2 regions of the Rhizobium sp. CB3171 genome follow, and region 2 is predicted to be linked to the other one. Evidence: riboswitches for the same ligand, from Rfam matches in the RefSeq annotation. Region 2 holds a riboswitch; the other holds the start of a gene.
What was found. A riboswitch is a leader RNA that binds a small molecule or an ion and turns the genes downstream of it on or off. The one in region 2 is predicted to bind FMN.

Region 1 (15,637 bases), on a different replicon from region 2:
GTGTCGCGAAGCGAGCCGGGGATGATATGCCTTCGAGAGACCACCCAGTAGGCAGATCGCCGGGCACTCGGGCCAGAGCAGCGTGTCGAGGCTTTCGGCGATAGCGTTCACCGCTGTCTTGACGATGCCGACAGCGACCACATCCTCCCTTTCGGCATGTTCAAAGACCATCGGCGCGTAACGCGCAAAATCTTTCGGTTTGGAAGCATGCGCGAATTCGACGATGCGTTCGGGATCGCCGCCGAATTCAGCCATGATCTTTTCGGTGATTGGCGAGGGTGGCTGCACCTTGTCGTGCGCCAGAAGTGAGCGCTCCAGCAGATCGCGGCCGAGACGCGCACCACTGGCCTGGTCGCCAACGACAAAGCCCCAGCCACCGATGCCCCAAATCTTGCCGTCGCGTCGAGCATTGTAGACGGAACCGGTGCCGAATGCGCCGATTATTCCATCGGCATCGCCGAGCGCACCCTGAAGCGCTATCGTCGCGTCGGTGACGACATGGCTGTTTGCAAAGGGCAGCGCTTTTTCGATGCGCTTGCCATAGTCACCGACGTTGGCGCCGGCCGTGCCGACAACGGCGGGCAGTGCATGGACCAACTCCGGATCGAGTCCGGCGTCGCTGAGGGCTTCTCGGGCGGATGCGACGATGTTGACCAAAGAGTTTTCGAGATCGGAAAGGATATTGGCTGCCCCCGCCTTGCCGTTACCGAGGACTTTACCCAGCCTGTCTGTCACAGCAGCGCGGCAGCTTGTTCCCCCGCCGTCGATACCGATCGCAAACTCCGTCATCACACCCTCCGGATAACCACCCGTTCCCCATTTTTTCCTACAATACCAAAAAAATACCATTTACCAATAGGCAATGCGTCGCTTTTTGTGTTTCTGTATCATATTGAAAAATATCGATAAAATTTTTTATCGGTTTTTCCGACTCAGAAAAGTTAAATTTCGGCTGGACAATTGGTATTTTTTTGGCCTTAATTCTTGCAAGGGAACAGTTCGAACAGGCATCGGCAGAACCGGCAGAATAACAATAGCCGGAACGCCAAGCAGAAGGTGGCGGACCTCTGCCGTTGTCAGGAGCCGCGTAGATCAAACAGGGTCTGCGCGACGGCGTTCGTCACGAATTTCCCGTGTGTTGAGTTTCTTGTGTCCTTGTCCGGTCGTCCGGCGGGTCACGATTGATCGGGCCGATCAGGCACAGTGCCTTGCGCCCTTGTGCATTTGGGGCCGGCAATGTTGGCGGTCCTTGTGGAGCGTTGGCTGTTTCCTCGGATATGCCAACGGATTTTCAGATCGAGAACGGTGCCTTATTCCGGGCGCTTAAACAGGAGAGGGAAATGAAAAACAATGTTCTGAAAGGCTTACTCCTCGCATCCAGCCTGCTGACCTCGGTTGGCTTCGCGCATGCGGCGGACGTGACGCTGACGGTTGAAAGCTGGCGCAACGACGACCTGCAGATTTGGCAGGAAAAGATCATCCCGGCATTCGAAGCCAAGAATCCTGGCATCAAGATCGTCTTCTCGCCGACGGCTCCGACCGAGTACAACGCATCGCTGAACGCCAAGCTTGAAGCTGGTTCCGCCGGCGACATCATCACTTGCCGTCCGTTCGACGCTTCGCTGGACCTCTTCAATAAGAAGCAGTTGTCCGACCTGACATCGCTGAAGGGTATGGATAACTTCTCGCCGGTCGCCAAGGCTGCCTGGACCACGGACGACGGCAAGTCGACCTTCTGCGTGCCGATGGCTTCGGTCATCCACGGCTTCATCTACAACAAGGATGCCTTCGACAAGCTCGGCCTCAAGGTTCCGGCGACCCGCGACGAATTCTTCGCAGTGCTGGACAAGCTCAAGGCTGACGGCACCTACATTCCGATGGCCATGGGCACAAAGGATCTGTGGGAAGCTGCAACCATGGGCTATCAGAACATCGGCCCGAACTACTGGAAGGGCGAAGACGGCCGCCTGGCTCTGATTTCCGGCAAGGAAAAGCTGACGGATGCTCCGTGGGTCGATCCTTACAAGGAACTCGCCAAGTGGAAGCCTTACCTCGGCGACGGCTTCGAAGCCCAGAGCTATTCTGACAGCCAGAACCTCTTTACGCTCGGCAAGGCTGCCATCTACCCGGCCGGTTCGTGGGAAATCGCGCTGTTCAACACGCAGGCTCAGTTCAAGATGGGTGCCTTCCCGCCGCCGGTCGCAAAGGCTGGCGACACGGCTTACATCTCCGACCATCCGGATATCGGCGTCGGTCTGAATGCCAAGAGCAAGCATGCGGAAGAGGCCAAGAAGTTCTTGAGCTGGGTCGCCTCGGACGAGTTCGCCAACATCTACGCCAACGCGCTCCCGGGCTTCTTCAGCCTGAACTCGCATCCGGTGAAGATGACCGATCCGCTCGCTCAGGAATTCGTTTCCTGGCGTGACAATCACAAGTCGACGGTTCGTTCGACGTACCAGATCCTGTCGCGCGGCACGCCGAACCTGGAAAACGAAACCTGGACGGAATCCGCCAACGTGATCAACGGCACGGACGCGCCGGACGCTGCTGCCAAGAAGCTGCAGGCCGGCCTCGATAAGTGGTACAAGCCGGCAAAGTAAGCCTGCTTTGACGTAAGTCGGGTGAGGGGCCTCGTGCTCCTCACCTTGTTCTACCGCCGGTGCCTGCGGATAGAAGGACAGAGGTCATCGGTTGCTGCTTTCCCGCTTTTGATGGGTAAGTGCATGACGCGCCTTCATTATTTGTATGCCGATATGAGCCGCCGGACCCGCGGCTGTCGCGACACCACATCGAGCCGCGCCCGATATTGTTTCTCCATGTTTGGCCGGAGAGCCGGAACAGCGGGCGAATTGAACATTTGCGCTGCCGTCCCGATGCGTAGCCAATAAAAGCAGGCAGAAAGCCATGAGCAAAGCCAGTATAGCAGCCGCTTTTGATGCGGTCCCGATCAAGCGCCAGAAGCGTTGGCATATCTTCGTTTTCCTTCTTCCGGCCTTCATCGTCTACACGGCGGTGATGATCCTGCCTCTGATCGAGACATTGCGGCTGTCGCTGTACAACGTCGTCGACAACCAATCGACCTTCGTGGGTCTCAACAATTTCAAAGTGTTGTTCGGGGATGATCGCTGGTCGCATGATTTCTGGAATGCGCTGCGCAACAATTTGATCTTCTTTGCCATCCACATGTGCGTGCAGAACCCGATCGGTGTCGCGCTTGCGGCGCTGCTGTCGCTGCCGAAGCTGCGGTTCGTCGCCTTCTATCGCACCGCCATGTTTCTGCCGACGCTGCTTTCCTTCGTCATCGTCGGTTTCATCTGGAAGCTTATTCTGTCGCCGCTCTGGGGTGTGGCGCCCGATTTGATGGGCATGGTCGGCCTTAAGTCGTTCTTTGCTCCCTGGCTCGGCAAGCCGGGCACGGCTCTCGTCACCGTCGCGCTGATCTCGGTCTGGCAATATGTCGGCATCCCGATGATGCTGATCTATGCCGCGCTACTGAACATCCCTGAAGAGGTGATCGAGGCGGCCGAGTGCGATGGCATCACCGGTTGGAGCCAGTTCTGGAAGATCAAGCTGCCACTGGTGCTGCCGGCGATCGGCATCATCTCGATCCTGACCTTCGTCGGCAATTTCAACGCTTTCGACCTTGTCTACACCGTGCAGGGCGCGCTGGCGGGGCCGGATGGTTCCACCGATATTCTTGGCACGTTGCTCTACCGCGTCTTCTTCGGCTTCCAGCTACAGCTCGGCGACCGCTCGATGGGCGCGACCATCGCGACGGTAATGTTCCTGATCATTCTCGCCGGCGTCTCATTCTATCTTTTCATCGTCCAGCGGCGCATCCGCCGCTACCAGTTCTGAGGAGAGGCGACGATGTCCAAGGCACGCACTTCCCTTGTCCGCTCCGGCCTCGTGCATCTGGCGTTGATCGCCTACACGTTGCTTGCCATCTTTCCGGTGTTTCTGACGATCATCAATTCCTTCAAGGACCGCGCCTCGATCTTCCGCGCGCCCCTGAGCATCCCAACGCCATCCAGCTTTAGTCTGATCGGTTATCAGACCGTTCTAAAGCAGGGGGACTTCCTGACCTATTTCGAGAACAGCTTCATCGTGACGATCGTCTCGATCGTCTTGACCCTGCTGTTCGGCGCCATGGCCGCCTTCGCGCTATCGGAATACCGCTTTCGCGGCAATATGATCATGGGGCTTTATCTTGCGATCGGCATCATGATCCCGATCCGCCTCGGTACGGTCGCCATCCTGCAGGGCATGGTCGCCGCCGGCTTGGTCAATACGCTGACCTCGCTGATCCTCGTCTACACGGCGCAGGGCCTGCCGCTTGCCATATTCATCCTTTCGGAATTCATGCGGACCGTCTCGGATGACTTGAAGAATGCCGGTCGCATCGATGGGCTCAGCGAATACGCGATCTTCTTCCGTCTTGTGCTCCCGTTGGTTCGTCCGGCCATGGCGACGGTCGCCGTCTTCACCATGATCCCGATCTGGAATGACCTGTGGTTCCCGCTGATCCTAGCGCCGAGCGAGGCGACCAAGACGGTGACGCTGGGCTCGCAAATCTTCATCGGCCAATTCGTTACCAACTGGAACGCAGTCCTGGCGGCGCTGACGCTCGCCATCCTGCCCATCCTCATCCTCTACGTCCTCTTCTCACGCCAACTCATTCGCGGCATTACATCCGGAGCAGTCAAGTGAGCTCATCTCATAAGCCGATCCGCGTGTTGGTCGCCGGCCTTGGCAATATGGGCCGCAGCCATGCGCTTGCCTACCACAACAATCCCGGTTTCGAGATTGTTGGCCTCGTCAATCGCTCGAAGCCGAAGCTGGCTGATGAGCTGCAGGGTTACACAATCCATCCGGATTTCGAAACGGCGCTGAGAGAGCTGAAGCCCGATCTCTGCTCGATCAACACCTATTCAGACAGCCACGCGGATTATGCCGTCATGGCTTTCGAGGCCGGCTGCGACGTATTCGTGGAAAAGCCGCTGGCGACGACCGTTGAAGATGCGGAGCGCGTTGTGGCCGCGGCTAAGAAAGCTGGCCGCAAGTTGGTGATCGGCTATATCCTGCGCCACCATCCGTCTTGGATGCGGTTGATTGCCGAAGCGCGCAAGCTCGGCGGTCCTTATGTCTTCCGCATGAACCTGAACCAACAGTCGAGCGGACCGACCTGGGAGACGCATAAGGCGCTGATGCGCACCACGTCTCCGATCGTCGATTGCGGCGTGCACTATGTCGATGTCATGTGCCAGATCACCGACGCAAAGCCGGTCGAGGTGCGCGGCATGGGTCTGCGCATGTCGGACGAGATCGCGCCGGATATGTACAATTACGGCCATCTGCAGGTGATCTACGAAGATGGTTCGGTCGGCTGGTACGAGGCCGGCTGGGGGCCGATGATTTCCGAAACGGCTTTCTTCGTGAAGGATGTGATGTCGCCGAATGGCGCGGTCTCGATCGTCATGGACCCCAACGCCAAGTCGGACGACATCGACACACACACCAAGACCTCCGTCATCCGGCTGCATACGGCCGAGACCGGTCCGAACGGCAAGTTCATCCGTCCCGATCAGAATCTGCGCATGGACGGAGAGCCGGGTCACCAGGAGCTGTGCGATCGCGAACAGGCCTTCATGCTGAAGGCCATCCGCGAGGATATCGACCTTAGCCGCCATATGGCCGACGCTGTTCAATCGCTGCGCATCTGCCTCGCCGCCGACGAGAGCGTGCGCACCGGCAAGCCCGTTTATTTGTAAGGGATAAGAGACTGTGGGATCGCTTCAACTGAAATCTATCCGCAAGGCCTATGGTACGCATGATGTGCTGAAGGGCATCGACCTCGAGGTGAAGGATGGCGAGTTCGTCATCTTCGTCGGCCCTTCCGGTTGCGGTAAGTCGACTCTTTTGCGCAGCATCGCCGGCCTGGAGGACGTAACCTCGGGCGCGGTTTTGATCAATGGCAAGGATGTGACGGTTACGCCGCCTGCCAAGCGCGGCATTTCCATGGTGTTCCAGTCCTATGCGCTCTATCCGCATCTGACGGTGAAGGACAATATGGGCCTCGGCCTGAAGCAGGCTGGCACCGCCAAGGATGAGATCGAAGGTCGTGTGGAAAAGGCGTCGAGCATGCTTTCTCTCGCCCCCTATCTCGCCCGTCGTCCCGCCGAACTCTCCGGCGGCCAACGTCAGCGCGTCGCCATTGGCCGCGCCATCGTGCGCGAACCGGAGCTCTTTCTGTTCGACGAGCCGCTGTCGAACCTCGATGCGGCATTGCGCGTTCAGACCCGGCTTGAAATCGCCCGCCTGCATCGCAGCCTGAAGGCAACGATGATCTATGTCACCCACGATCAGGTCGAAGCCATGACGCTGGCCGACAAGATCGTAGTGATGAACGCCGGCGCGATCGAGCAGATCGGTTCGCCGATGGAGCTCTATAACCGGCCCGCGAACATCTTCGTCGCCGGCTTCATCGGTTCGCCGCAGATGAACTTCATTCCGGCGGAGAAGCTCGAGCAGAGCGGTGCCAAGACCATCGGCATCCGTCCGGAGCATATCACTTTGTCGCGCGACCACGGCACCTGGGCCGCCAAGGTCATCCATGTCGAACATCTCGGCGCCGATACGATCATCTATCTCGAATCCAACCAAACCGGCCTTCTGACCGCGCGTCTTTTCGGTGAACACAAATATGAGCCGGACGAAACGGTCTATGCGACGCCGGAGACCAGACATATGCATCGCTTCGACGCAAACGATCGGGCCATTCGCGCGTAGGCGTCGGCATTTGGCATATTGAAGAGGGCTCTGCTTTGGCAGGGCCCTCTTTTTATTTGTCCAGCGATTAGCCCTCAAATGATCCAGTCGTCCGGACGAATTCATGTGCCTGTCACAGAGGTGCGCTATCACTCGCTCAGTCAACACCAACAGCGAGCGCATCATGGCAAATGCAGCGACCACTTATGCAACTTGGCATACCGAACCGGTACATTCTATTTCCAAGTGCGACATGCCAATGATTTCAATGGCTTCACTTTGGAGATTTTGGCATGTCCCGATGCTATCAGCAATTGACCCTCGCCGATCGTCGTCGCCTTCATCATCTTGTCGAGCGCAAGGTGCCGATCAACGAGATGGCCCGCCAGCTCGGTCGTCACCGCTCGACCATCTATCGTGAGATCAGGCGCAACACGTTCCATGACCGCGAGCTTCCCGAATACAGCGGCTACTTCTCGACGGTTGCCGATGACATTGCCAAGGAGCGACGACGGCGCTTGCGAAAGCTTAGACGCCATCCGCATCTGCGTCGTATGGTGATTGAGAAGCTGGAGGCCTACTGGTCACCGGAGCAAATCGCCGGCCGTCTGCTGTTGGACGGCCTGAGCCTTGTTCGCATTTGCAAGGAGACGATCTACCGCTTCATCTACGGCAAGGAGGATTACGGGCTGGGGCTTTATCGCTATCTGCCGGAGGCGCGCCGCAAGCGCCGCCCCCGTGGCTCCAGAAAGCCACGAAATAGCGTGTTTCCCGCCAGTCATCGGATATCGCAACGACCTGATTTTATTGGCAATCGGACGAGGTTCGGTCACTGGGAAGGCGACCTTTTGATCTTCGAACGCGAGCTCGGTCATGCCAACCTCACCTCATTGGTCGAGCGCAAAAGCCGCTACACCGTGATGATCAAGAACCAAAGCCGACACTCCCGTCCGATCATGGACAAGATCATCGCAACATTCTCTCCTTTGCCAGCCTTCGCACGCCAGAGCTTCACCTTCGACCGCGGCACCGAGTTTGCCGGATTCAGGGCTTTGGAAGATGGGATTGGCGCGCGCAGCTGGTTCTGCGATCCCAGTGCACCCTGGCAGAAGGGAGCCGTCGAAAATGCCAACAAGCGCATTCGTCGCTTCATGCCAGGCGATACTGATCTTGCAGCCGTCTCTCAGCGCGACTTGATCCACCTTGCCCGCCATCTCAACGACCAGCCGCGGAAATGCCTCGGCTACAAAACGCCAGCGGAAGTGTTCCTGGCGCATTTGCATGAGGAGGGGTGATCCCCTACCCTAAACGCCGGCATGATGCACTTGGATGAGCTTCTCCAACCGAATGGCGACATCGCGATGGCAGAGTCGCACAGCCCCTATTGGCGGCATTTCATCGAGAGCGTGCCGGAGCGGGATTTTTCGTCGAAAACCGTGCTGGATTTTGGCTGCAATCGCGGCGGCTTTCTGCGGCTGCTTCACGCGATGCGGCCGTTCTGTCGCGGCGTCGGCATCGACATTGCTTCGGAATCGGTTGCGGCGGCTGTGGCGGCCAAGGGCAACATGCCGCTGCAGTTTCAAGTCACCACCGATCTTTCGCCTTTTGCCGATAGCTTCGATGTCGCATTCAGCTATGAGGTCGTTTACCTGCTGCCGGAGTTGAAGCGGCATGCCGAGCAGATGTTCGAGGTCATGCGCAATGGCGGTGTCTATTACGCCGTCACCGGTTGCCACAACGAAATGCCGCTTTGGCCGAAGTGGCGCGAGCTGATCGGCGGCAACAGCAATGCGCCGGTGCAGGATCGCTCTCCGCAGGACTATATCGATGCCTTCGCAGCCGCCGGCTTCGATGTTTCCGTTCGGCGTTTCGGCTATAGCGGCTTCGTCAGCGGATCGAAGGATCGCAAATATTATCCGAGCATTCTCGACGCGCTGAGCTATCCTGCTGAATACAAGCTCCTGTTCCGGCTCGAAAAGCGCATCTGATATGGAAACGATCGATCGCAAGAGCGGCAGTGCTCTCTGGCATCAGATCGGCGAAATCCTGGCGGCGGATATCGCCACCGGGACCTTTGCTCCGGGCGCCAAATTGCCGACCGAACCTGAACTCATGCAACGTTTCGGTGTTAGCCGTTTCACTGTCCGCCAGGCGCTCGGCCATTTGGAGCAGCGGGGATTGGTGCGCGCGGAGCAGGGGCGAGGGACCTTCGTTCACAGAGGGGCTCTCGACTATAGGCTCTCGAAGAAGACGCGGTTCTCCCAGAATTTGATCGAGCAAGGTTTCGAGCCTGGCGGCGAATTATTGATCCACGAGGTCGTCCCGGCATCCGAGCTTGTCGCGGCGCGGCTGAGGCTTGCGCTTGGCGCGCCGGTCATCCATCGCCGCGGTGTCATGACGGCGGATGGGGTGCCCGTCGAACTTGGCGACACCTACTATCCGGCTGACCGATTTCCGGATTTCGACAAGGCGAGGCTGCAATATCAGACCATTACCGCAGCACTCGCGAGCTACGGCGTCCACGACTATGTGCGCCTATCGACCGAGATCGAGGCGCGCATGCCGAATGCCGAGGAGGCGCGGTTGTTGCGGCAGCCGAAGTCAACACCGGTATTGGTCGTTCTCAAAGTGGATGTCGATAACGATGGTGCGCCCATTACCTATTCCGAGACTTTATGGTCGGCGGAGCGGGTGACCTTCAACGTCGATTTGGGATGAACGGCCTATCGATGGGACAGAATATTCACGATCTTGCCGAAGGGATCGCGGACGTAGAAACGCCGGACTCCCCAGGGTTCGTCGTTCAGATCGTAGACGATGTCGAGCTGCATCGACCGGGCGCGTTGATAGACGTGATCGACGTCGTCGACCTCAATCGAAAGATCGGGCACGGTCGTGCCTGAGCCGCCTTCGCTGGCTATGCTGATCTGCGGCACAGTCTGCGCCTTCGAGGCAAAGGTGATGATCCAGCCGTGGTCCATAACGATATCCAAGCCGAGCAGGTCGCCATAGAAGGCGCGAGCGCTGGCGGGATCGGCCGCATGCAGATTGGGGACAATTCGCAGGACGGTCATGCGATGCTCCTTGCCGGAGGAATGAAGGCGGGCCTTTGCCGCCTCCACCATCTTAACTCAGACAGTCACCGATGGCAGCAGCTTGGCGCGTTCGCTGAGGATCTGTCGGCAGGCGTTTGCCACTTCCTGACCCTTGATGACGAAATGCTGCTTGAAGAAATGAATATGCGCTTCCGTCTCCTGGAAATGATGCGGCGTCAGCACGGTCGAAAGAATCGGAACGCCGGTATCCAATTGCACGCGCATCATCGCATCGAGAACGGTGTCGGCAACGAAGTCGTGGCGATAGATGCCGCCGTCGACGACGAAAGCGGTTGCGATGATCGCGCTATAGCGGCCGTTGCGGGCGAGCGTCTGCGCATGCAGCGGGATTTCCAGGGCGCCGGGTACATCGAAAATGTCGATGGGGGAGGCGCCTTCGGTCTTCTGCCATTCGGCGATGAAGGAATCGACGCACTGATCGACGATATCGGCATGCCAGCGGGCCCGGATCAACGCTATGCGGCCCGGCTGCGTAAAAATGGAAATGGTCATGAACTCTGCCTTTCAAGGGTTTAACTCAATATCCCTTGGGCGAACACGCAAGGCCGCAGAAGCCCCTTGCGCGAAGGAGCCGTCGACCCGGCTTGCTCTCTTCCATCCGGACTATACCGTCGGCTCCGGCCTCTCACCGGATCTGCTGACTCTTCCGGCAAACCGGAAGGCGCTCGCGGGCTCGGAGATCAGCCTCCATACCGCCGGTGGGGAATTGCACCCCGCCCTGAGAACGCCTGGACTATAATTGCGGTGCAACAGAAATCAAAGAAAAACGCCGGGCGATTTGCCCGGCGCTTGCGAAAAATCTGTCCAATTGCGCTGCTTATCAATCCTGGATGACCAGCAGATCGGACGAGGCGAAGCGTAGCGTGACTTTCTCGCCGACGCTTGGAGGCATCATTCCGGGGCTGTTGAACATGTCGAAGGAAATGGTGTTGCCGCCGACATTCATGCGCGTGCGGATCACCGAACCCAGGAAGTGGGCCGAGGAGACTTCGCCGGTCAGAGCAGTGTCGCCCTTGGCCGATTCTGCCAGCGAGCCGGCTTCTGGGCGCAGCGCCAGCGATACGGTGTCGCCGGGCTTGTAGGCGGTGACCGACTGCTTCAGTGTCACACCCTGATCGCCGATCATGATGCGGTTGCTGTCCGGATCGACGACCTTGCCTTCGATGAGGTTCAGCGTGCCGACGAAGGAGGCGACGAAGCGGGTGGCCGGCGTGTTGTAGATTTCGAAGGGCGTGCCGATCTGGTCGGCGCGGCCGGCGTTCATGACGACGATGCGATCGGAGATCGACAGAGCTTCTTCCTGGTCATGCGTCACGAAAACGGTGGTGATGCCGAGCTGCTGCTGGATGGCGCGAATTTCTTCACGCAGCGATACGCGGATCTTGGCATCAAGCGCCGAGAGCGGTTCGTCGAGCAGGAGGACCTGCGGCTTGACGGCGATAGCGCGGGCGAGCGCCACGCGCTGCTGCTGGCCGCCGGACATTTGGAACGGATAACGACCGGCAAGATGATCAAGCTTGATCAGGCCGAGCATTTCCTTGACGCGCTTGTCGATGTCAGGCTTGGCAACGCCGGCGACCTTGAGGCCGAAGGCGACGTTGTCATGCACGGTCATGTTCGGAAACAGTGCGTAAGCCTGGAACACCATGCCGATGTTGCGCTGGTTCGGCTTCAGGGGACGCTGATCTTTGCCGTTGATCGTCAGCATGCCGGCGGTCGGCGTTTCGAAACCGGCGATCATGCGCAGAACGGTCGTCTTGCCGCAGCCGGACGGTCCGAGGAAGGAGACGAATTCTCCTTTCTCGATATGCATGGTGAAGTCATGGACGACCTTGGTTTCGCCGAAGGACTTCTTGATGTTGGTAAGTTCGAGAAAAGCCATGGTGTGAAGCCTCACGCCTTAATCGGAGCGGATCTGGAGAAACGGGAAACGAGCTGGAGAAGGCCCATGCTGAGCCAGGTTACAGCGAGTGCGATGATCGCCAGCGCCGAAGACTGATAGGCCTGATTGGCGCCGACGAGCTGCATATAGGGGCCGAAGGCCGGACGATTGAGCAGCGAAGCCATGGTGAATTCGCCCATGACGATCGCCAGCGTGATGAAGGCACCAGACAGAACGCCGCTCATGACATTGGGAAAAATGCAGCGGAACATGATGGTGGTCCACTTCGCGCCGAGGCTTTCTGCGGCTTCCGTCAGGGTACCTACATCGATCGTGCGCATCGCCGTATCCACCGAACGATACATATAGGGGAGCGCCAAGACAATATAGGAGCAGACGAGCAGAAAGTTCGTCGATTGCTCGAAGCCCGTCAGCGGCAGGATCGACGATGAATTGTAGAGACGCAGGTAGCCGAAGACGATCACGATCGCAGGAATGACCAGCGGCATCAGCGTAATGAATTCGACGACCGGGCGTAACTGTGGCAAGCGAAGCCGCACCCAATAGGCCGTCGGGACAACGAGCAGCATGCCGACGACAATGGTCAGCGCGGCCATGAGCATGGAATAGCCGAACGCATAAAGGAAGTGCGCATCGGAAAAGACCGATGCATAGGCATCGAAACTATAGGCATCGCGGCGCATGCGCAGCGAGAATTCCAGCGTGCCGATAAGCGGAACGATGAAATAGAAGGCGCCGATGACGACCGCGATCCAGGCGAAGAATTTTTGCAGCTTCATTTCTGCCACCGTTCTGCGCGCATGCGCATGATGATGTAGATGACGTTGGAAATGCCGGTGATGACGATCATGCCGAGAGCCATCGCATAGCCGAGGTTGGCGTTGTGCAGCACGTCGCCGCGGATCTGGGCATAGAGCTGGATCGGTATGATGTTCAGCGAGCTGCCAGTCAGGGCGATTGCGGTCGCAATGGCGCCGAAGGCATTGGCGAACAGCAGCAGCGTCGTGCCAAGCAGGCTCGGCCACAGGATGGGGAGTGCCACCATCAGCCAATACTGCCCATTGGTCGCCCCAAGGATCGAGGCCGCCTCGCGCCATTCCTTCTTCATACCGTCCAGGGCTGGCGTGATGATCAGAACCATCAGCGGAATCTGGAAGTACATGTAGGTGATCGTCAGGCCGACGAAGCTGTAGAGATTGAAGCCTGCATGAAAAATGTCGAAGCCAAGCCAGTTTTTCAGCAGCAGCGTGACGAGGCCCAGGCGACCGATCGTGGCGATGAATGCAAAAGCCAGAGGCACACCGGCGAAATTTGAAGCGACGCCGGAAAAAGTCAGGAAGGCATGGCGCACCCAGGCCGGAAGTCCACCCATGACCAGGGCCCAGGCCAGATAAAAGCCGATTAGTGCGCCGCCGAGCGCCGAGGCGACAGACACTCTGATGCTGATCCAGTACGAGTCCAAGATGGATTTTGTGAAAAGATCGCCGATGTTCTTCAACGTTAGGCTGCCGTCGGGCGTCAGAAACGCACCTGCGACCAGATAGATCGTTGGGAGTATGAGAAACAGAAGCGCGAAGATCAGGAAGGGCGCAATGCCCAGCCAATCGACAACCACGCGCTTATTGATCATGGGGGCGGTACTGATCGTTGATGTCGTGACGATGCTCATGATTGGCCCATTCCGCGGCGTCAAAAAAGGAAAACCTCCCCGCCGAAGCGGGGAGGTCATATTAGCTGAAATTACTGTACGTTCGAACCGACGACAGAATCCCACTTGGTAGTGATGGCGGTCTTGCCGGCAGCCTGTTCATCGAGCGTCGGGAAAACGGCCTTTTCATAGGCTGCTGCCGGCGGCAGCTTGTCGAGAAGTTCCTGCGGAACCTTCTTGTTCTTCGCCAGGTCGTTGAAGCGGATCGGGTGGCAATAGCCCTTCAGCCAGCCGATCTGGCCTTCGTCGGAATAGAGGAATTCCATCCAGAGCTTGGCAGCGTTCGGGTGCGGAGCGAAAGCCGAGATCGCCTGAACGTAAACGCCAGCGACAACGCCCGAAGCCGGAACCGTAACGTCAACCGGCGGGTTGCCGTTCAGGCTGTCGCGCCATGCGAGGCCGTTGTAGTCCCAGGCGACGACGATCGGGGTTGCGCCCTGAGCGAGCGAAGCGGACTTGCCGATGACCGGAACGAAGTTGCCAGCCTTGTTCAGCTTTGCGAAGTAGTCGAGACCAGCAGCGCCGACCTTGGCGGCATCCTTTTCGCCGGCAGCCAGGCCAGCGGCGTAAACGGCCTGTACGGCCTGGTTGGAGGTGCGCGGGTCGCCAGCGAGCGATACGGTGTTGGCGTATTCCGGCTTCTGCAGGTCAGCCCAGTCCTTCGGCGGGTTCTTCACGACGTCTTTGTTGGTGACGAAGGAGAGAACGCCGTAGTAGTCGCCATACCAGAAGCCGTCGGCATCCTTGGCGCTGTCCGGAATCGAGTCCCAGGTGGAGACCTTGTAAGGCTGTAGCAGGCCGTCCTTCTTGGCGGTCGGGCCGAAGGAGAGACCAACGTCGATTACGTCGGGAGCCTGCGGGCCGGTGTTGCCCTTGTTGGCGCGGATTGCTTCAACTTCATCGCCCGACCCGGCGTCCGGGTTCAGTTCGTTGACATCGATGCTGTACTTCGCCTTGAAAGCAGCGATGAGGTCGCCATAACCGCACCAGTTGTGGGGCAGGGCGATAGTGGTCAGCGTGCCTTCCTTCTTGGCGGCAGCGATAAGGTCTGCGCTCGGTTCAGCAGCAGCAATGGCGGTCGTGGCGACGAGCATTGCAGTGGAGAGCGTCAGAAGACGATGAATTTTCGAGGTCACTGGTATTCCTCCTTTTGGGTTTTCAGTGTCTGGCGTTGCTGTTAATGACGTTGCATGAAGGTTGTGTGACGGATTTCAATGGGTTGCGCTTCCTGAACATCGGAGATTTACTTTTATTCGCTAACGATGACAGGCCTGTCTTGCTAGCCGATCCTTAGGTCGTAACTTTATACTTTCCTCCCTGCTAACCTAGCTTGCGGAACAGCCTTGTTTGTTCGAACAGGCCTTCAAGCGTTTTCATGCGCTCACTCGTCTCGTCCCAGGTCGAGCTTTGTACGGCTTCGATCAGCGCTTCGACGATGAAAAGGGTGACGACGGAGGAATCCCAGGCCGAAGGCGCTTCGATCTGCACGCGGAATGTGTGCTTTGCATATTTGACGGCAGGGGTCGCCCATTGGTCGGTGAAGACGATGATCTCGGCTCCGCAACGCCGGGCGGCGGCGGCGAGGCTGACCATTTCCTGCTCGTAACGTCTGATATCGAAGATCACCAGCAAGTCTCCGGGATTCATGTTCAAAACATATTGCGGCCAGGAACTGGAGTTGGAGGAGAGCAAGGTCGTGTTCGGGCGGATGACCTGCATATGGGTAAAGAAATATTCGGCAAGCGCGCCGGTGATGCGTCCACCGACGAAATAAAGCCCGCGTTTGTGCTCCGATAGCAGCGCAGCGACGTTATCGAAGGTGGCTGCATCGATATCCGTCAGGGTCTGGCGGAGATTGCCCATAATGGCGTCAGCAAAGCGGTTAAGGATGTGCGTGCCGGGAGCATTGGACGCCCAGCGGTCGTGTTTGGTGAGCGGATTCGAGATGGTCGCCTCGACTTCCTGATGGAGGCGGGACTGAAAGTCCGGGTAACCCTTGAAGCCGAGTTTCTGCACCATGCGCGCCACTGTCGGCGTGGAAACCCGCGCATTTTCGGCAACTGTCGTAATGCTGCCCAACCCCGAAACCGGGTAGTTGTCGAGCAGGCTCTTGGCGAGCTGCTTTTCGGCGCGCGTCAGCGC
Region 2 (15,637 bases):
CACACGTACGACAAGGTCATTGTCCCGAACCGACGTACGTATCGAACCGGCGATGCGTTTAAGTACCGCGTCGCCGGCCTGATGGCCGTACGAATCGTTGATCTTTTTGAAGTAGTCGGCATCCACCAGCAAAAGAGCGCCCTCACGAGGAAGGGTGTTGCGTTTGACATCTTGGAAGTAAGCCTCGACCAGCATCGAAAATGCGCCGCGGTTCAACACAGCTGTCAAGCTGTCGGTGGACGCGATCCGTTGGAGCTCGCGGTGCGCTATCGCAAGCGCCCGCATTTTGCTCAAAAGTAGATAGAAAAAACCACCGCCGAGAGCCAATGGGATCAGAATGTCATTTCTGAAAGACGTCCTGATCTGAGCTTCAGTCATACCTTCGAAGCTGAAGGAGTCGACAACAACTGCGACCAGGATACAAATCAACGTTCCAACAATCGTGCCGGTCGCGACGCGCGTTTGACTGGTTGGTGAAATATTCATTGGACCCTCCCTCAAAGACCAAGTCTCATCGGACTGTACCGGAAGCAGTTACCAGAAGACGCTGGCCAGTTGTCTTTTCGTTTTCTGCGGCATCCAGCATGGCACGTGCGACATCGGCACGTGAGACTTTGGGAAGACCCGATACTTTCTGCACCGAGGACATCGGTCGCACATCGACAGCTTGACTCAGCGGTCCATTTGTCAGGATCACCGGATAGATGCCGCTCCATTTCAGGTTGGCTGTGGCAAGCGCGACCTCCGACGTCGCCTTGTCGTTATAGACGGACGAGACAATAGTCCTGTAAAGGAAACGGGCGAACAAAGAAGCCGTGCGGGCGGTCTCGCCGACGCCATGCGGAAAGAAGAATAAGCCGGTCAACGCCCGAACTCTGCATTGCCCATGCAATCAGCGGCAGGCTTTTCTGCATCAGGGTCACATTTCGTAGAGAATGCGTCCCCAGGCAGCAGAGGACAGCACCGGCCCCCTTCAGCGTGGAGCCGAGTGCGACCTGATCCTCAGACGGTGTCGTTTAGCATTTAAACGTGAGAATGCGACCGTTTCTTTTGTAGTTGGCAGTTTATTGGAGATTCCATGAGCCGAAAATCTCAGATTAAATGCAACTGCGAAGCCATCCGCGACTGACGCGCGCAGTCCACCATCTCTTCGATAGCGTTGCCGAAGCGGGTTTTGTTCTCACCCATCATATGGCCACGCAGCATATAAAGCATCTCCGGTCCGGCACGCTGGACTATGGCCACGCCAGCTAAAAGAGCGGGCCGCAAGTGCAGTGACAAGATTGGACTTGCTGGGGTCGGAAGTTCGGCAGCTTCCATCTTTAGGACGTCATCGAGATCGGGAATGATTGCGCCGAGCACTCTATAGCGTGATGGTTCGTAATGATCGGGGAAAAACGTGGAATACGCCGCATCAGCAACAGGCGGGCGATCTCACTTGGCGACACCCAGTTTTTGATACCATGCTCGGCCTCGTCGTCGAGTATCCGCTCTCCTATCAGCGCGGCACGGTGATAGCGACTGAAGGGAGAAGGGCGGTTATTCGCGCCAATGCTGTGAAGGAGATTCCCACAAAGCTGGCAGGTGATCCGCCAGCCGAGAAATTGGCTGCGAAGAACGATGTCCGACCTGTGGACAGTCCGGCGACAGCCGCAACATAATTGCCGAGGCTGGCTGGCAATTAGCCGCCGTAACGATTGCAAAATATTCGAGAAAGTCATGCCGCGGGCCGTGGCGGGATCGATCCAGAACATTCGGGCTATTTGGATGATCTGACCTTCGGTGAGATCTAGATCGGCCGTGCGCAATGAACGCACCTCGGGAAGGCAGTACCGAAGCATGGCCAAAGGAGGGATGGCGTAGAAAGCGGCATGCCGAATGATCCACGAGGACAGAAGTTCATCGGGGCAGGGAGCCAGCCTTACGGGCAATTGCCGGGCGGATATCTCCATCTCAGGCAAATGCTGCTTCGGCATCAAATTCCGGCTCCCACTTCTCAATGGCTTCATCGGTAATTCGCTCTGTTCCGGTTTCGATTGCCTCGATGGCCAGGGAGTTGATCATGTGGAAGATGTTGGCAGTAATACCCTCGCTAATCTGCAGTATCCGTCGCAATGATTTTGCAGTTAAAACGGACGGGTAACGCAGTGGTGTGTTACGCAGTATCAAGGCGACTAAGATTTCAAACTGCTCGTTTGCAGCCCAACGGCTCAACGTGAGCTGTTCGAAGCGGCGCGCCAATTGCACATCGCCGCCGATGGCCTCACGAGCGTCATTCACCCCGAAGCAGACGAGCGAGATCTGAAGGCGGTTGCTCAGAAAGCACAATGTATTGAGGACGATGCGTTGCTCGCGATATGTTCCAGCGAGAATGTTATGCACCTCGTCGATCACCAGCGGTACATGGGCAACGGCCGTATCCGCAATGCGTGCTCAAGACATGCCGGTGCCTTGTACTCAAGGTGGCGAAAGAACGATCGGGTCGTTGCAAAGGGACGTCTTGTGATCGGGCCGCATTGCCACGTTCGCCTTCGACATGATCAAGGAACGCCAGAACCACATCTGGGTCAATCTCCACGACCGTGAGATCGGATGGCCGCTGTTTTAGTCTTTGAGAAGGAAGGGGGCGCCGGCGGGCGGCGTTGTTGCACGAGCGGTCGCTTGGACGCAGGAAGTTCCGTCCACGAAGGAGCACAGGAGCCACGGCGGGGTGTCGCGAGCGCATCGTCGCAAATGGTAGGTTTCCTTATCGCGCTTCGAATAGCTCAGCACGTCATAGTATCTGCAAAGCGCGGATCTGCTGCTCTGCGAAGTACCGCGTGTTTCCAAGGTGAAGCCATTGAATCTTGTATAGAATTCGGTTGCGAAGCAAACTGAATTCCACTATCTTTTTCTGCGAGGCAGTACGCGCTGCCTTGGGGCTGCAAACCCCTGCTAGCGGTTGGTGTCGGCCGGTACGGCACCACACTCCTTGACCTTTTGGGTCGGGGAGCCTGTGGCGTATGTCCAGGTTCCTCGGAGCTAAAGGCCATAGGGCCGTCTAGCACGGTTTGCACTCCCCGATCAGTGGGTTGAGCGAGTTTTCAGCGGGGGCGTACCGCATGAAACTCTCCATTCGGGGTGTCGATCATGAATCGTCGTACAGCCGCCGCACAAGTCCGATCGGCGAGAAGACAGCAAAGCAAGCAGCCGAACATTGAAATCCAGTCCGCGCATCCCGTCGATCTGCATGTCGGACAACAGATCCGTATTCGCCGGATACAATCGAATGTATCGCTCGGCGACCTTGGCGCCGGCATTGGCGTCAGTTTCCAGCAGGTGCAGAAATACGAAAACGGCAGGAACCGTGTCAGTGCATCCATGCTCTACGAGGTCGCCAAACGGCTCCGGGTCCCCGTCGCCAAATTCTTCGAGGGCCTTCCAGATCCCGAAGGCGCAGCGGACCCGCAAATCGTGACCGAGGTCGATGACCGCATCGCCTATATCTCCACCGCGGAAGGCCGTCGCCTCATCGAGGACGTTCTGCTGCTTCCCCCGCGTGTCCGCAGCCGCGTCGTGGCGCTGGTCAGTTCCATTGCCGATGAGGAGCTGGAAGAGAGGCCGGACACCGATCTATAGCGAAAGCAAAGGCGCGATTGTTGCGAGCGGATTGCGAGAGCTCTTGTCTAGAAAGGTGCCTCCGCCAATCGCAGACACAACAATCTTTTGCAACAGAACGCGCCATGTTGGCATCTAGTTTGAACGATTAGGCGGCCGACATTTCCGGTGTCGCCAGATCGCGCTGATGCGCCAGATAAGCGATCAGATCTTCAATCGTCACCAGGAGCAGGCCGTGCCGCTCGGCAAACTTCTCAAGATCGGGAAGGCGAGCCATGGTGCCGTCGTCATTGGCGACTTCGCAAATCACGCCAGATCCGGAGCGTCCGGCAAGCTTTGCGAGATCGACGGCTGCCTCGGTATGGCCGGGACGTCCAAGCACGCCAGCCGGGTGAGCGCGCAGCGGGAAAATATGCCCCGGGCGGGCAAAGTCGTCCGGCTGCGTGCCCCGCGTAACGAGGGCACGAACCGTCGCGGCGCGATCGGCTGCAGAAATCCCTGTCGTCGTTTCGGGAATATAGTCGACGGACACTGTGAAGGCGGTCTTCAGAACCTCGGTATTGCGTGGAACCATCAGGGGAATGTCGAGCTCATCCAGCCTTTCACCTTCCACGGCCACACAGATCAGACCGCGCGCATGATTCATCATGAAGGTAATTGCCGCAGGCGTTACGGCATCGGACGCAATCACAAGGTCGCCCTCGTTTTCTCGATCCTGGTCATCAACAACAACAACGATCTCGCCGCGTGAAATCGCCGCGATTGCGTCTTCGATTTTGGAAATTGCCATGCACTTTGCCTTTCAAGGGTTAGCCGCTTTTGCGGCATCCAAGACCTCTTTCGAAGTCACTGTTTATCCCTTGGGCGAACAAGCCTGCGGACACACCACAACACTGGTGGTGCTCGCACGGTTGCTCTCTTCCATCCGGACTTTAACCGTCGGCCCCGGCCTCTCACCGGGTCTGCTGACCCTCCGCAATTTGCGGAAGCGCTCGCGGGCTCCGAGTTTCCTCGATACCGCCGGTGGGGAGTTTCACCCCGCCCTGAGAACGCTGATAAGATAGGCGATCGATATGGCCTCCCGCAAGAGGGCAGTTTTCCTCTCACTGTCTTTTCTGCGACACAACCGGTGAACAGATTGTTTTCTCATGCCTGACGGAACTCAGGACATGATGAGACCGCCGTCGACATTGATCGTCTGACCTGTGATGTAGGCCGCATCATCGCTCGCGAGGAAGGTGACGAGACCGGCGACGTCTTCGCCGGAACCGGCGCGCTTCATCGGAATGCCTGCGACCCACTCCTTCATCAACTCGCCCGGACCGTAGTTGCCAAGGAGCTTACCCCAGGCCTGATCATTATAGGCCCACATGTCCGTCTCGATGATGCCCGGGCAGAACGCATTGACGGTTATATTTTCGGTGGCGACTTCCTTTGCGAGGCTCTGAGTGATCCCGACCACTCCCATCTTCGAGGCGGCATAGTGCGGCGTATAAATGAAGCCGTCTCGTGCCTGTCCCGATGCGGTATTGATGATGCGTCCGCCGCGGCCGTGTTTGCGCATGCGCAGGATCGCTTCCTGTGCGCACAGGAAAACACCCTTGGTGTTGACTGCCATGACCTTGTCCCACTCGCCTTCGGTCATGTCTTCAATCCGCGCGATTGTAATGACGCCGGCATTCTGGATCGAGACATCGACAGTACCGAAGGTATCTTCCGCAGCATCGTAAAGGGCCTTCACGCTTGCCTTATCCGTGACGTCGCCGACGAAGGAGATCGCTTTGCCGCCATTCTTCTTGATCTCTTCAGCGACGGAGTGCACCGACTCCTCATTGGCGGAAACGACGAGATTTGCGCCCTCTTTCGCAAAGCGCCGTGCGATGGCGGCACCAATACCCCGGCTGGCTCCAGTGATGACGACGGTCTTGTTTTCGAAGCGGTTCATTCGGATTTCTCCCGGTCCACCGCCGTGCTTCCTGGCAAACGGCGCTTAGCAAAATAAATCTTCAAGGCCGTCCCGTCGGCGGTCCAACAACCATCGGCCTGGCCTTCAAGGAACAGCGCGAAGTATCGCTGAAAAATCCGCTGCCTTCAGCGAGGCTCCCCCGATAAGCGCGCCGTCGACACCGGCAATGGCAAATAGCGAGGCCGCGTTCGATGGCTTCACGGAACCACCGTAAAGGAGCCGTATCTCATTGCCGTCAGCGCCAAATCGCTTGATCAGGGCTCCGCGCAGGGCGGCGTGAACTTCGGCGATCTCGGCCTCCGTCGGAACGCGGCCGGTTCCAATCGCCCATACCGGCTCGTAGGCGATAACGGTGTTGGCAGCGCAAGCACTGTCCGGAACGGACGCCGAAAGCTGGCTTTCGACGACCGCAAGCGTCATGCCGCTGGTCCTCTCATCGCCCGTTTCGCCGACGCAGACGATGGCCGTCAGTCCGGCGCGGTAAGCCGCCGCCGCTTTTGCGGCGACGAGAGCGCTGGTCTCACCATGGTTTGCCCGACGCTCCGAATGGCCGAGGATCACACAGGTCGCTCCGAGATCGGCCAGCATGTCCGCGGAAACATCGCCCGTGTGGGCGCCCGACGGCGAGGCGTTACAATCCTGTCCGCCGATCCGCAATTTTGAGCCGCGCGCTATCGACGCGGCGCGGTCGATAAGGGTGGCGGGTGGGCAAATGATGGCTTCGGCCTTGGCGTCATCGGCGGCGGCCGCGATGGCGACAATCTCGTTCAGGTCCGAGAGCAGCCCGTTCATTTTCCAGTTTCCGGCGATCAACTTGCGAGGCATCGTCATCACCAGCAGCAGAAACCGCCATCGACCAGCAGGTCGACACCCGTGACGAAGCTTGACGCGTCCGAAAGCAGAAATACGGCGGGACCAACCATCTCATCGACCGTCGCCATGCGCTGCATCGGCGTCTGCTCTTCAAACAGCTTTGTCTGATGGACCATCTCCGGCCGAGTGTTCATCGGTGTCGCGGTATAGCCGGGGGAGATCGTGTTGACGCGAATTCCGCGGCCGACCCATTCCATTGCCAGGGACTTCGACATGTGGATGACGCCGGCCTTGGAGGCGTTGTAATGGCATTGGTTCAGGCCGCGATTGACGATGACGCCCGACATGGACGCGATGTTCACGATCGATCCCTTGCCCCTCTTCAGCATCGAGCGCGCTTCGGCCTGGCAGGACAGGAAGACCCCCTTGAGGTTGATGTCCATCAGCGTCTGATATTGCTCCTCTTCCATCTCCTCGGCAGGATTGGCATTCGCGATGCCTGCGGCATTGAGGGCGAGGGAGAGGGGGCCAAGTTCGACATCCGCCCGTTCCACCGCTTCGGCAAGCGCTGTCTTGTTTGTCACATCCGCGGCAAGCTGGATCGAACGGCGTCCAGCCTTGCGAACGAATTCGGCGGTCTGCGACAGGCCATCGTCGTTGCGGCGGTCAAGCAATGCGACATCTGCGCCGCATTGAGCCAGACCGATCGCGATGCGCTGGCCGATACCGCTACCGGCGCCGGTCACAAAGGCAACCTGGCCGGAGAGGTCGAAAAGCTTGGGAGCATTCAGAGTGATGTCGGGCATCGCTCTTCCTTTCTTGATGTCATTTTAGATTGTAGCCAATTCCATGACGGAGACGTCGTTCGCCTGGTCGCGCTCCAGAATTCCCGCTTGTTTGCCTTGCGCAAGGACAAGGATGCGGTTTGATACACCGAGAACCTCTTCCAGATCAGAGCTGACCACGATGACGGCCACGCCCCTGTTCGCGAGGCCGACAATGATGTCGTAGATGCCGGCGCGAGCCCCGACATCGATGCCTCGGGTCGGCTCATCGAGCACGACCACTTTGGGATCGCGCATCAGCCATTTTGCGATGACGATCTTCTGCTGGTTGCCGCCGGAGAGATCGGAGGCCAGTTGATCAGCACGGCCCTTGATACCAAATGTCGAAATGGCTCTCTTCGCGAAATCCCGCTTCATCGAGGACGTAATCCAGCGGCTTTCGAACTGATCGAGGTTTGGGTAAACGATATTTTCCGCGATGCGGTGGTTGACGACCAATCCCTGAAGCTTGCGGTCTTCCGGCACCATAACGATGCCTCTCGCTACCGCGTCAGCCGGACTATGCAGTTTTAACGCTTCGCCATTGAGGCGCACAGCGCCGGACCTTACGGGATCTGCTCCGGAGATGGCCCGCACCAATTCGGTTCGCCCCGCGCCGACCAGGCCGGCTATACCCAGAATTTCTCCGGCCCTTACCTCGAAGCTAATATCGCGGAATGAATCGTCCACCGAGGTCAGAGCGTCGACCTGCAACACCGGACGATCCTGCGGCACCGGCAATGTCGGGAACATTCTATCGAGCGAACGGCCGACCATGCTTTCAACGATCGTGCGCACAGGGGTCGAGCTATCGGCAAATTCCTGAACACGTTCGCCGTCGCGAAGAACGACAATGCGGTCGGTGATCTGCTTGATCTCTTCCATCCGGTGCGAAATGTAGATGATCCCGACGCCTTCGGAGCGCAATTTCCTGACCTGCTCGAAGAGCGCCTCGGTTTCCGCACCGCCGAGTGCGGCCGTCGGTTCGTCGAGGATCAGCAGCTTCGCATCGAGCGCCAGGGCCTTGGCAATTTCAATGAGCTGTTGGTTGGCGGTCGACAGTCCCGCCACCTTGCGCGTCGCAGGAATATGCAGGTTCAGGCGCGAGAGCTGTTCTTGAGCGCGTTTGACCATTTGTGTCCGGTCGACGACGCCGTTCTTCATCGGCCAGCGACCGATGAAGACATTTTCGGCGATCGTCAGCTCGGGAAGCAGTTGAAGCTCCTGGTGGATCAGGACCACGCCCTTGTCGATCGCCTCTCTCGGATTGGCAGGGGCATAGGGCTGCCCCTGCCATGTCATGGTACCTTCGGAAGGCGTGCGTGATCCGGCGATGATGCCCGATAGGGTCGATTTGCCCGCGCCGTTTTCGCCGAGCAAGGCGACGACCTCGCCCGGGAAGACATCGAGACTGACGTTCTTCAGGACTTCCAGAGGGCCGTAGCGCTTGGAAATACCTCTGAGTGTGAGCACCGGATCAGTCATCGCACCGCTCCCTTGGTTATGCTTACGGATGGTTGGCGATAAAGCCGGCCACGTTATCCTTTGTGGTCAGGGTCGCATCCATAAGCTGGACCGGGGGCGCTTTCTCGCCGCCGACGATCTTTACAGCATTGGCAACGGCATCGCGGCCCATTTTCTGGGTCTGCTGCGTCGCGGTCACGTCGAAGACGCCGTTTTTCAGCGCTTCGAGCGCCGCGGTGTCGCCATCGAAGCCGCCGAGAGCAATCTTTTGCGAGGGGTTTGCGACCTTGATGGCCTGTGCAGCGCCGAGGGCGAGCGCATCAGCCTGCGCGAAGACGATCGAAACGTCCGGATTGGCCTGGAGCATGTTCTGCATGATCTGGAAGCCTTCATCCTGGCTCCAGATGTTCGACCACTGCTCCGAGACGATCTTCACGCCGGGATTTGCTTTGACGGCATCCATGCAGCCCTTCGTGCGATCGACTTCCGGCGTCGTGCCCTTCTGGCCATGGATGATCACCATGTTGCCCTTACCGCCGGCCTTCTCGATGATGTACTTGCAGACAGCGTTTGCCGATGCGACGGAATCCGTAGCCAGGAAGGTGTCGCCAGGTGCACCGTCGGCGTTGCGGTCGACGTTGATGACCGGCACGTTCGACTGATGGGCGAGCTTCACCGGAATGGTTGCGGCGGCGGCACCGGCGGGAATGTAGATGAGCGCGTCGATGTTCTGCGTGAGAAGATCCTGGACCTGGTTGACCTGCGTCGGACCGTCGCCCTTCGCGTCAACGGTGATGACTTCGATGCCGCGGGTCTTGGCCTCAGCTTCGACGGCCTGCTTGATCTGGTTGAAGAAGTTTGCCTGAAGGTTAGCGACCGCGAGGCCGAGTTTCTTGACTTCCTTGGCCTGAACCGAGCCCAGCGACAGTGCGAGTATGGCTGCCGTGGTCAAGAGAGTACGGGAAAGTTTCATGAGTTCCTCCTTTGGTTTCAATCCGCCCTTGGATACGTCCTCCGCCCTCGGGCTTTCACAATCCCCGTCCGTGCAGCGGAAGGGGAATTCTGGCTATCGGCCTTAGTGGCTCGTCTTATGCCTTCCTCCGGCGCAGCGTTTCAGCGCCGACCGCAAGAACGATGACGACGCCGATGATCACTTGTTGCAGGAATGGTGACACGTTGAGCAGGTTCAGGCCGTTGCGCAAAACGCCGATGATGAGCACGCCGATCAGCGTTCCGCCGATGCCGCCAGCACCGCCCGATAGAGACGTTCCCCCGATGACGACGGCCGCAATGGTGTCGAGTTCATAGCCAAAGCCGCTTGAAGGCTGGACGGCATCCAGGCGGGCAGCAAGGACGATCCCGGCAACGCCCGCCAATATGGCGCACACGACGTAAACGCCGATCGTGACCACCGGCACATTGATGCCGGCCAGGCGGGCGACCTCGGGATTGCCGCCGATCGCATACAGCATGCGGCCTTCGGAACGGTATTTGAGAAAGAGCCACGAGACGATGACGATCGCCAGCATCAGGAAGACCGTCGCGGTCAGGACGCCGAAATGACGGTCGATCGCCAGCATCGTAAACCAGTCGGGAAAGCCGACAATCTGCTGGCCATCGGTAATCATATTGGCAATGCCACGGGCGACCGACATCATCGCAAGGGTAGCGATGAAGGCCGGCACACGGAAACTCGTGACCATCAAGCCGACAATCAGGCCGCTGAAAGCTGAAGCCAGGAGCGCCAAGGGGATTGCGACGGCCATCGGCAAGTCCGCAACATTGGCAACCCAGCCCATCACCATCATCGACAGCGCAAGGACCGAGCCGACGGAAAGATCAATGCCGCCGATCAGAATGACGAAGGTCATACCCACGGACATGACGCCGAGCACGGTGATTTGATCGAGGATGTTGAGCGCGTTGCGCACCGAGAGAAACCGGTCCGTCGCAACGCTCAGGAAAACGCAGAGTATCAGCAAGCCGATCAGCGGACCCGTGGCCCCGCTAAGCCATGCAAGTGAGGTTCGCGGCTGCTGGCTTTGCTCGTTAACGCCCAAGGCTGACATGGCTCCTCCACTCCCTATGCTTGCTTCAGGTGATTTTCCTTCAAGCTTGCATATTTATGCATTCATGTTGGAAAATTCATTATCAACTCATATTTGGCCTGTCAAGCACTGAAAAAGGTGCATAGCTTTCTGCCAAAGCGGCATGCAATCAATAAATGGGCTTGACTGAATGGTCTTTTGTGCAAAAATATCTGCGATTGAATATTTATGCAACGAGGGAGCATCATGCAAGTTAAGGAACTTGAGCGCGTCGCGCGTCAGATACGCCTGCGTGACCTGCAAGCGGTCTATGACGCAGGTGCGGGACATATTGGCGGTGAGATGTCGGCGATCGACATCCTGACGGCTCTCTATTTTCGCGTTCTGAAAATCTATCCCAGCGAACCGAAGCGGCCCGATCGTGATCGGTTCATTCTGTCAAAGGGCCACACGGCCTGCGCGCTGTACGTTACCTTGGCAAAGCGCGGGTTCATTTCGGAAGAGGAGATCTCGACGTTTTTGCAGCCGCATTCACGGCTCAACGGCCATCCCAATTGCAACAAGGTGCCGGGTGTCGAAACCAACACCGGTCCGTTGGGGCACGGATTGCCTGTGTCCGTCGGCATTGCCAAGGCCGGCAAGATGAATGGCGCCGGCTATCAAACCTATGTCATGACCGGGGACGGCGAGATGCAAGAGGGATCGAACTGGGAGGCCATCATGGCGGCATCGCAGTTCAATCTGGACAATCTGACCCTGATCATCGATCACAATCGCTTCCAGCAAGGCGCGGCACTCGCCGATACCAATAATGTCGCCCCGCTCAGACCGAAACTCGAAGCATTCGGCTGGGAAGTCAGCGAAATCAACGGCAACGAAATGACGCAAATCGTTCCCGCATTGGAACATCGCGGCCTGCGTCCGCACTGCATCATCGCCCACACCAACAAGGGCCATGGCATTTCCTTCATGCAGGACCGGGTGGAGTGGCATCATAAGGTGCCGAACAAGGAACAATACGAACAAGCAGTCGCAGAACTGTCGGAGGCACTCTAATGGACGCGCCCAACTCGAACATCAATCTTCACGATTGCCGTGATGCTTTCGCTGCGACTTTGGAGGCGTTGGCGGGTAGCGAGCGGACGATCATTGCGGTCTGCAACGATTCCGTCGGCTCATCCAAGCTCGGCGGGTTCAAATCCAAATTCCCGGAACGACTGGTCAATGTCGGCATTGCCGAACAAAACATGGTCGGCGTTGGAGCAGGGCTGGCGAACGGTGGACAGATCCCATTCGTCTGTGGGGCCGCGTGCTTCCTGACCGGCCGTGCTCTGGAGCAGATCAAGGCCGATATTTCCTATTCGAATGCGAACGTCAAACTGATCGGCATTTCCTCCGGCATGGCCTATGGCGAACTCGGCCCGACGCATCATTCCATCGAGGATTTTGCTTGGACGCGTGTCCTGCCAAATCTTCCGGTTATTGCGCCATGCGACCGCATTGAAACGGCTGCTGCTGTAAAATGGGCGGCAAGCTATGCCGGACCCTGCTTCCTGCGCCTGTCGCGCGTCGGCGTTCCGGACCTGCTGCCGGACGATCATAAGTTCGAGCTCGGCAAAGCCAATGTGCTGCGCGAGGGCAGGGACGTGACGCTGATTGCCAACGGCACGCTGACGCATCGTATTGTCAAGGCGGCAGAGATACTCGCAACCCAGGGGATCGACGCCCGTGTTCTCAACATGGCAACCGTACGGCCGATCGATGAAGAGGCCATCATCGCCGCCGCAAAGGAAACGGGCGCCATCGTGACGGCCGAGGAGCATTCGATCTATGGGGGTCTCGGCTCTGCGGTCGCCGAAGTCGTCGTCGATAATGCGCCTGTTCCGATGAAGCGTCTGGGCGTTCCTGGTATCTATGCCCCGACAGGCTCGGCGGAATTCCTTCTGGATGAATTCGGAATGGCTCCTGACGCCATTGCGCAGGAGGCGTTGGCGCTTCTCAAGAGGAAGTGATCTGACGCTGACAGCGCGCTTACCGAGGCGTTGTGCTGAATGCCCCGACCCATTCTTGGAGGAAACATTTTATGCGAGCCATCCTGGCAATCGATCAGGGCACGACGAATTCCAAGGCCATTCTGGTATCGGAAAAGGGCGAGCTGATTTCTCGCGGTGCTGCGCCCGTTGGCATCAGCTATCCGCAACCAGGCTGGGTCGAGCAGGATCCAAATCGCATCTGGCAATCGGTATGCGAGGCGGTACGTGCTTGTATCGAAGCTGCGCCGGAAAAGGTTGCGATCGAAGCGGTTGCGATTTCCAATCAGCGGGAATCGGTAACGATCTGGGATGGCGATACCGGCGAGGCGCTCGGTCCCGTCGTGAGCTGGCAGTGCCGCCGCACGGCCAGCGATTGCGAAAAGCTGATTGGGCTCGGGCATTCGCAGTGGGTCGAGGAGACTACTGGCCTGCCGATCGACCCGATGTTTCCCGGCTCGAAGATGAAATGGCTGCTGGATCGCGCCCCGGCCGAGCGCGCAGTGCGAATCGGCACCGTGGATAGCTGGCTTATCCACTGCCTGACGGGTGGTAAGAAGCATGTCTGCGATGCATCGAATGCAGCCCGCAGCCAACTCTTCGACCTGAAAGCCCAGCGTTGGAGCGACGAGCTTTGCACATTGTTTGGCGTAGACAAAGGCCTGCTTCCCGAAGTTCTTGACAGCGCCGGGCAATTCGGAACGACCACGAGCCTCCCGGGCGTGCTGGACGGAACGCCCGTTTGCGCTGCCATCGGCGATAGCCACGCCGCTCTCTTCGGGCATGGGGCCCATAAGGCGGGAGACGGCAAAGTGACGTTCGGCACGGGTTCGTCGGTCATGACGACATTGCCGCACTTCATCGCGCCGCAACATGGGATCACGACGACCGTTGCCTGGCGCATTGCGGGAAAACCGACCTTCGCTTTCGAAGGCAATATCCTCGTCTCAGCGGCAAGCCTGCCGTGGATGACAGAAATTCTCGGGCTTTCCGACGTCACCGCACTCGTCGAGCTGGCGGCGACCGCCGAGCCGGGTGGGCCCGGCTTCGTTCCCGCGTTTGTCGGCCTCGGGGCGCCCCATTGGAATTCGGATGCCCGCGCGCTGTTTTCCCAAATCAACTTCAGCACCACCCGCGCGCAGTTGGCGAGGGCCGTTACCGATTCCATTGCGCTGCAGGTGCATGATGTCTTCCAGGCGATGCAGAAGCAGAATGGAGGAAACATCGGCTCGCTCTATGTCGACGGTGGACCCAGTCAGAATACGTTTCTCATGCAGTGTGTCGCGGATCTATTGGAGCACGCTGTTATTCAATGCGCAGCGCCGGAGGCGTCGGCGCTGGGTGCCGCCTATCTGGCCGGCCTGTCGTTGGGCATGTGGGCGGATCTTGACGCTATCGGTCGCCTTCCTCGACAGAACACAATCATCAAGCCGCGGGCAAACGACAACGCGGAAAGGTTTAAAACGTGGAATGATGCGATTGCACGCTCGACGTTCGAACCGCCGCCCGCTATTGGTGAATAAAAATTCACTGATGGAACAAGCATGGGACGGATCAACGAGCTTCGCCTGATTTCTCGTGTCGCACAGATGTATCACATCGAGCACAAGAGACAGGCTGATATTGCCCAGCACCTGAGGCTGTCGCAGGCGACCGTCTCTCGAATGCTTAAGCGGGCGGAAGCCGAAGACATCGTGCGGACCACCGTTATCCCACCTGTCGGAACCTATACCGAACTCGAAACCGCGCTCCGGGAACGTTTCAATCTTCCCGAAGCCATTGTCGTTGAATGTTCCGAAGACCGGGAAGGCGCCATCATGGCGCGGATCGGCGAAGCCGCCGCTCACCTTCTCGAAGTCACCCTTTCGGAGGGCGAAATTATCGGCGTTTCAAGCTGGAGCCAGACGATTTTCAAGATGGTGGAGAATATCCACCCGCAAAAAAGCGCCCAGGCAAAATATATCGTTCAGACCCTCGGCGGCATGGGCGACCCTTCCGTTCAGACCCATGCGACGCAGCTAACCACAAGGCTCGCCCGTTTGACTGGCGCCGAACCCAAACTCCTTCCGGTCCAAGGCGTGACAAGTTCAAGAGAGGCCAAGCTGCTTATGATGGCCGATCCGTTCGTGCGGGAAACGATCGAGCTTTTCGGGGCGATCAGCGTCGCAATCGTCGGCATCGGCGCGGTCGAACCGTCCGAGCTTCTGGCCCGGTCCGGCAATATCTTCTCGTCGCGCGAATTAGCGGACTTGGCCGATGCTGGAGCGGTCGGCGATATTTCCTTGCGTTTCTTCGACGGCAAGGGAAAACCGGTCAAAACGCCCCTGGACGAGAGGGTGATCGGTATCTCGCTTGATGAGCTTGCCAAGGTTGACCGGGTGATTGCGCTTGCGGGAGGCGAAAAGAAGACCGCTGCTATCGCCGGCGCACTGCGTATAGGTGTGATTGATACCTTGGTGACCGACAAATTCACCGCGCAGCGGCTGATCGATCAACCGGCATAGGTCCAATGCCGCAGCCTGTATCTCGACGGCTCGACTAGCTCAGAGGCTGATAGATCACGCGGCTGAGTTGCGCTGGCGGAGCTTCTCGCCAATCTCACCAGCCGACATGGGCTTGCCGACTAGGTAGCCCTGCAATTGGTCGCAGCCGGAGGCTCGCAGTATTTCCGCCTGGCGAAGATTCTCGATCCCCTCGGCCGTCACCGGAATTTCAAGCGCCGTTGCCAAAGCGACCGTGGCGCGCAGAATATCGATGCCGTTGGCATTCTCTTCCAGGCCCAACACTAGCGACCGGTCGATCTTCATGCGATCGAATCCGAATTGCCGCAAGGCACCGATACTTGCATAGCCGCAGCCAAAGTCATCGAGCGCGAATTTGATGCCGATACGCCGG

Region 1: linked by a shared signal. The riboswitch ahead of QA648_RS09365 (6,7-dimethyl-8-ribityllumazine synthase) and the one ahead of ribB (3,4-dihydroxy-2-butanone-4-phosphate synthase) in region 2 are both predicted to bind FMN.

Annotation. Positions count from the first base shown of each region.
Region 1 is NZ_CP121652.1:1,909,679-1,925,315, reverse strand. Features, by position in the region: gene QA648_RS09420 (BadF/BadG/BcrA/BcrD ATPase family protein) at 1-789, opposite strand, end outside; gene QA648_RS09415 (hypothetical protein) at 827-1,096, opposite strand; gene QA648_RS09410 (ABC transporter substrate-binding protein) at 1,341-2,600, shown strand; gene QA648_RS09405 (sugar ABC transporter permease) at 2,905-3,858, shown strand; gene QA648_RS09400 (carbohydrate ABC transporter permease) at 3,871-4,710, shown strand; gene QA648_RS09395 (Gfo/Idh/MocA family oxidoreductase) at 4,758-5,771, shown strand; gene QA648_RS09390 (ABC transporter ATP-binding protein) at 5,785-6,789, shown strand; gene QA648_RS09385 (IS30 family transposase) at 7,062-8,063, shown strand; gene QA648_RS09380 (methyltransferase domain-containing protein) at 8,130-8,756, shown strand; gene phnF (phosphonate metabolism transcriptional regulator PhnF) at 8,758-9,486, shown strand; gene QA648_RS09370 (VOC family protein) at 9,492-9,842, opposite strand; gene QA648_RS09365 (6,7-dimethyl-8-ribityllumazine synthase) at 9,900-10,376, opposite strand; FMN riboswitch at 10,467-10,614, opposite strand; gene QA648_RS09360 (ABC transporter ATP-binding protein) at 10,705-11,766, opposite strand; gene QA648_RS09355 (ABC transporter permease) at 11,778-12,566, opposite strand; gene QA648_RS09350 (ABC transporter permease subunit) at 12,563-13,456, opposite strand; gene QA648_RS09345 (ABC transporter substrate-binding protein) at 13,528-14,631, opposite strand; gene QA648_RS09340 (MurR/RpiR family transcriptional regulator) at 14,816-15,637, opposite strand, start outside.
Region 2 is NZ_CP121653.1:516,392-532,028, forward strand. Features, by position in the region: gene QA648_RS21650 (GGDEF domain-containing protein) at 1-486, opposite strand, end outside; gene QA648_RS21655 (NAD(P)H-binding protein) at 512-865, opposite strand; gene QA648_RS21660 (hypothetical protein) at 1,093-1,320, opposite strand; gene QA648_RS21665 (TniQ family protein) at 1,323-1,976, opposite strand; partial or broken gene QA648_RS21670 (TniB family NTP-binding protein) at 1,954-2,397, opposite strand; gene QA648_RS21675 (helix-turn-helix transcriptional regulator) at 3,130-3,618, shown strand; gene ribB (3,4-dihydroxy-2-butanone-4-phosphate synthase) at 3,746-4,387, opposite strand; FMN riboswitch at 4,507-4,652, opposite strand; gene QA648_RS21685 (glucose 1-dehydrogenase) at 4,760-5,542, opposite strand; gene tpiA (triose-phosphate isomerase) at 5,648-6,394, opposite strand; gene QA648_RS21695 (SDR family oxidoreductase) at 6,394-7,182, opposite strand; gene QA648_RS21700 (sugar ABC transporter ATP-binding protein) at 7,207-8,685, opposite strand; gene QA648_RS21705 (sugar ABC transporter substrate-binding protein) at 8,708-9,637, opposite strand; gene QA648_RS21710 (ABC transporter permease) at 9,753-10,733, opposite strand; gene QA648_RS21715 (transketolase) at 10,959-11,768, shown strand; gene QA648_RS21720 (transketolase family protein) at 11,768-12,724, shown strand; gene QA648_RS21725 (FGGY-family carbohydrate kinase) at 12,796-14,265, shown strand; gene QA648_RS21730 (sugar-binding transcriptional regulator) at 14,287-15,246, shown strand; gene QA648_RS21735 (bifunctional diguanylate cyclase/phosphodiesterase) at 15,301-15,637, opposite strand, start outside.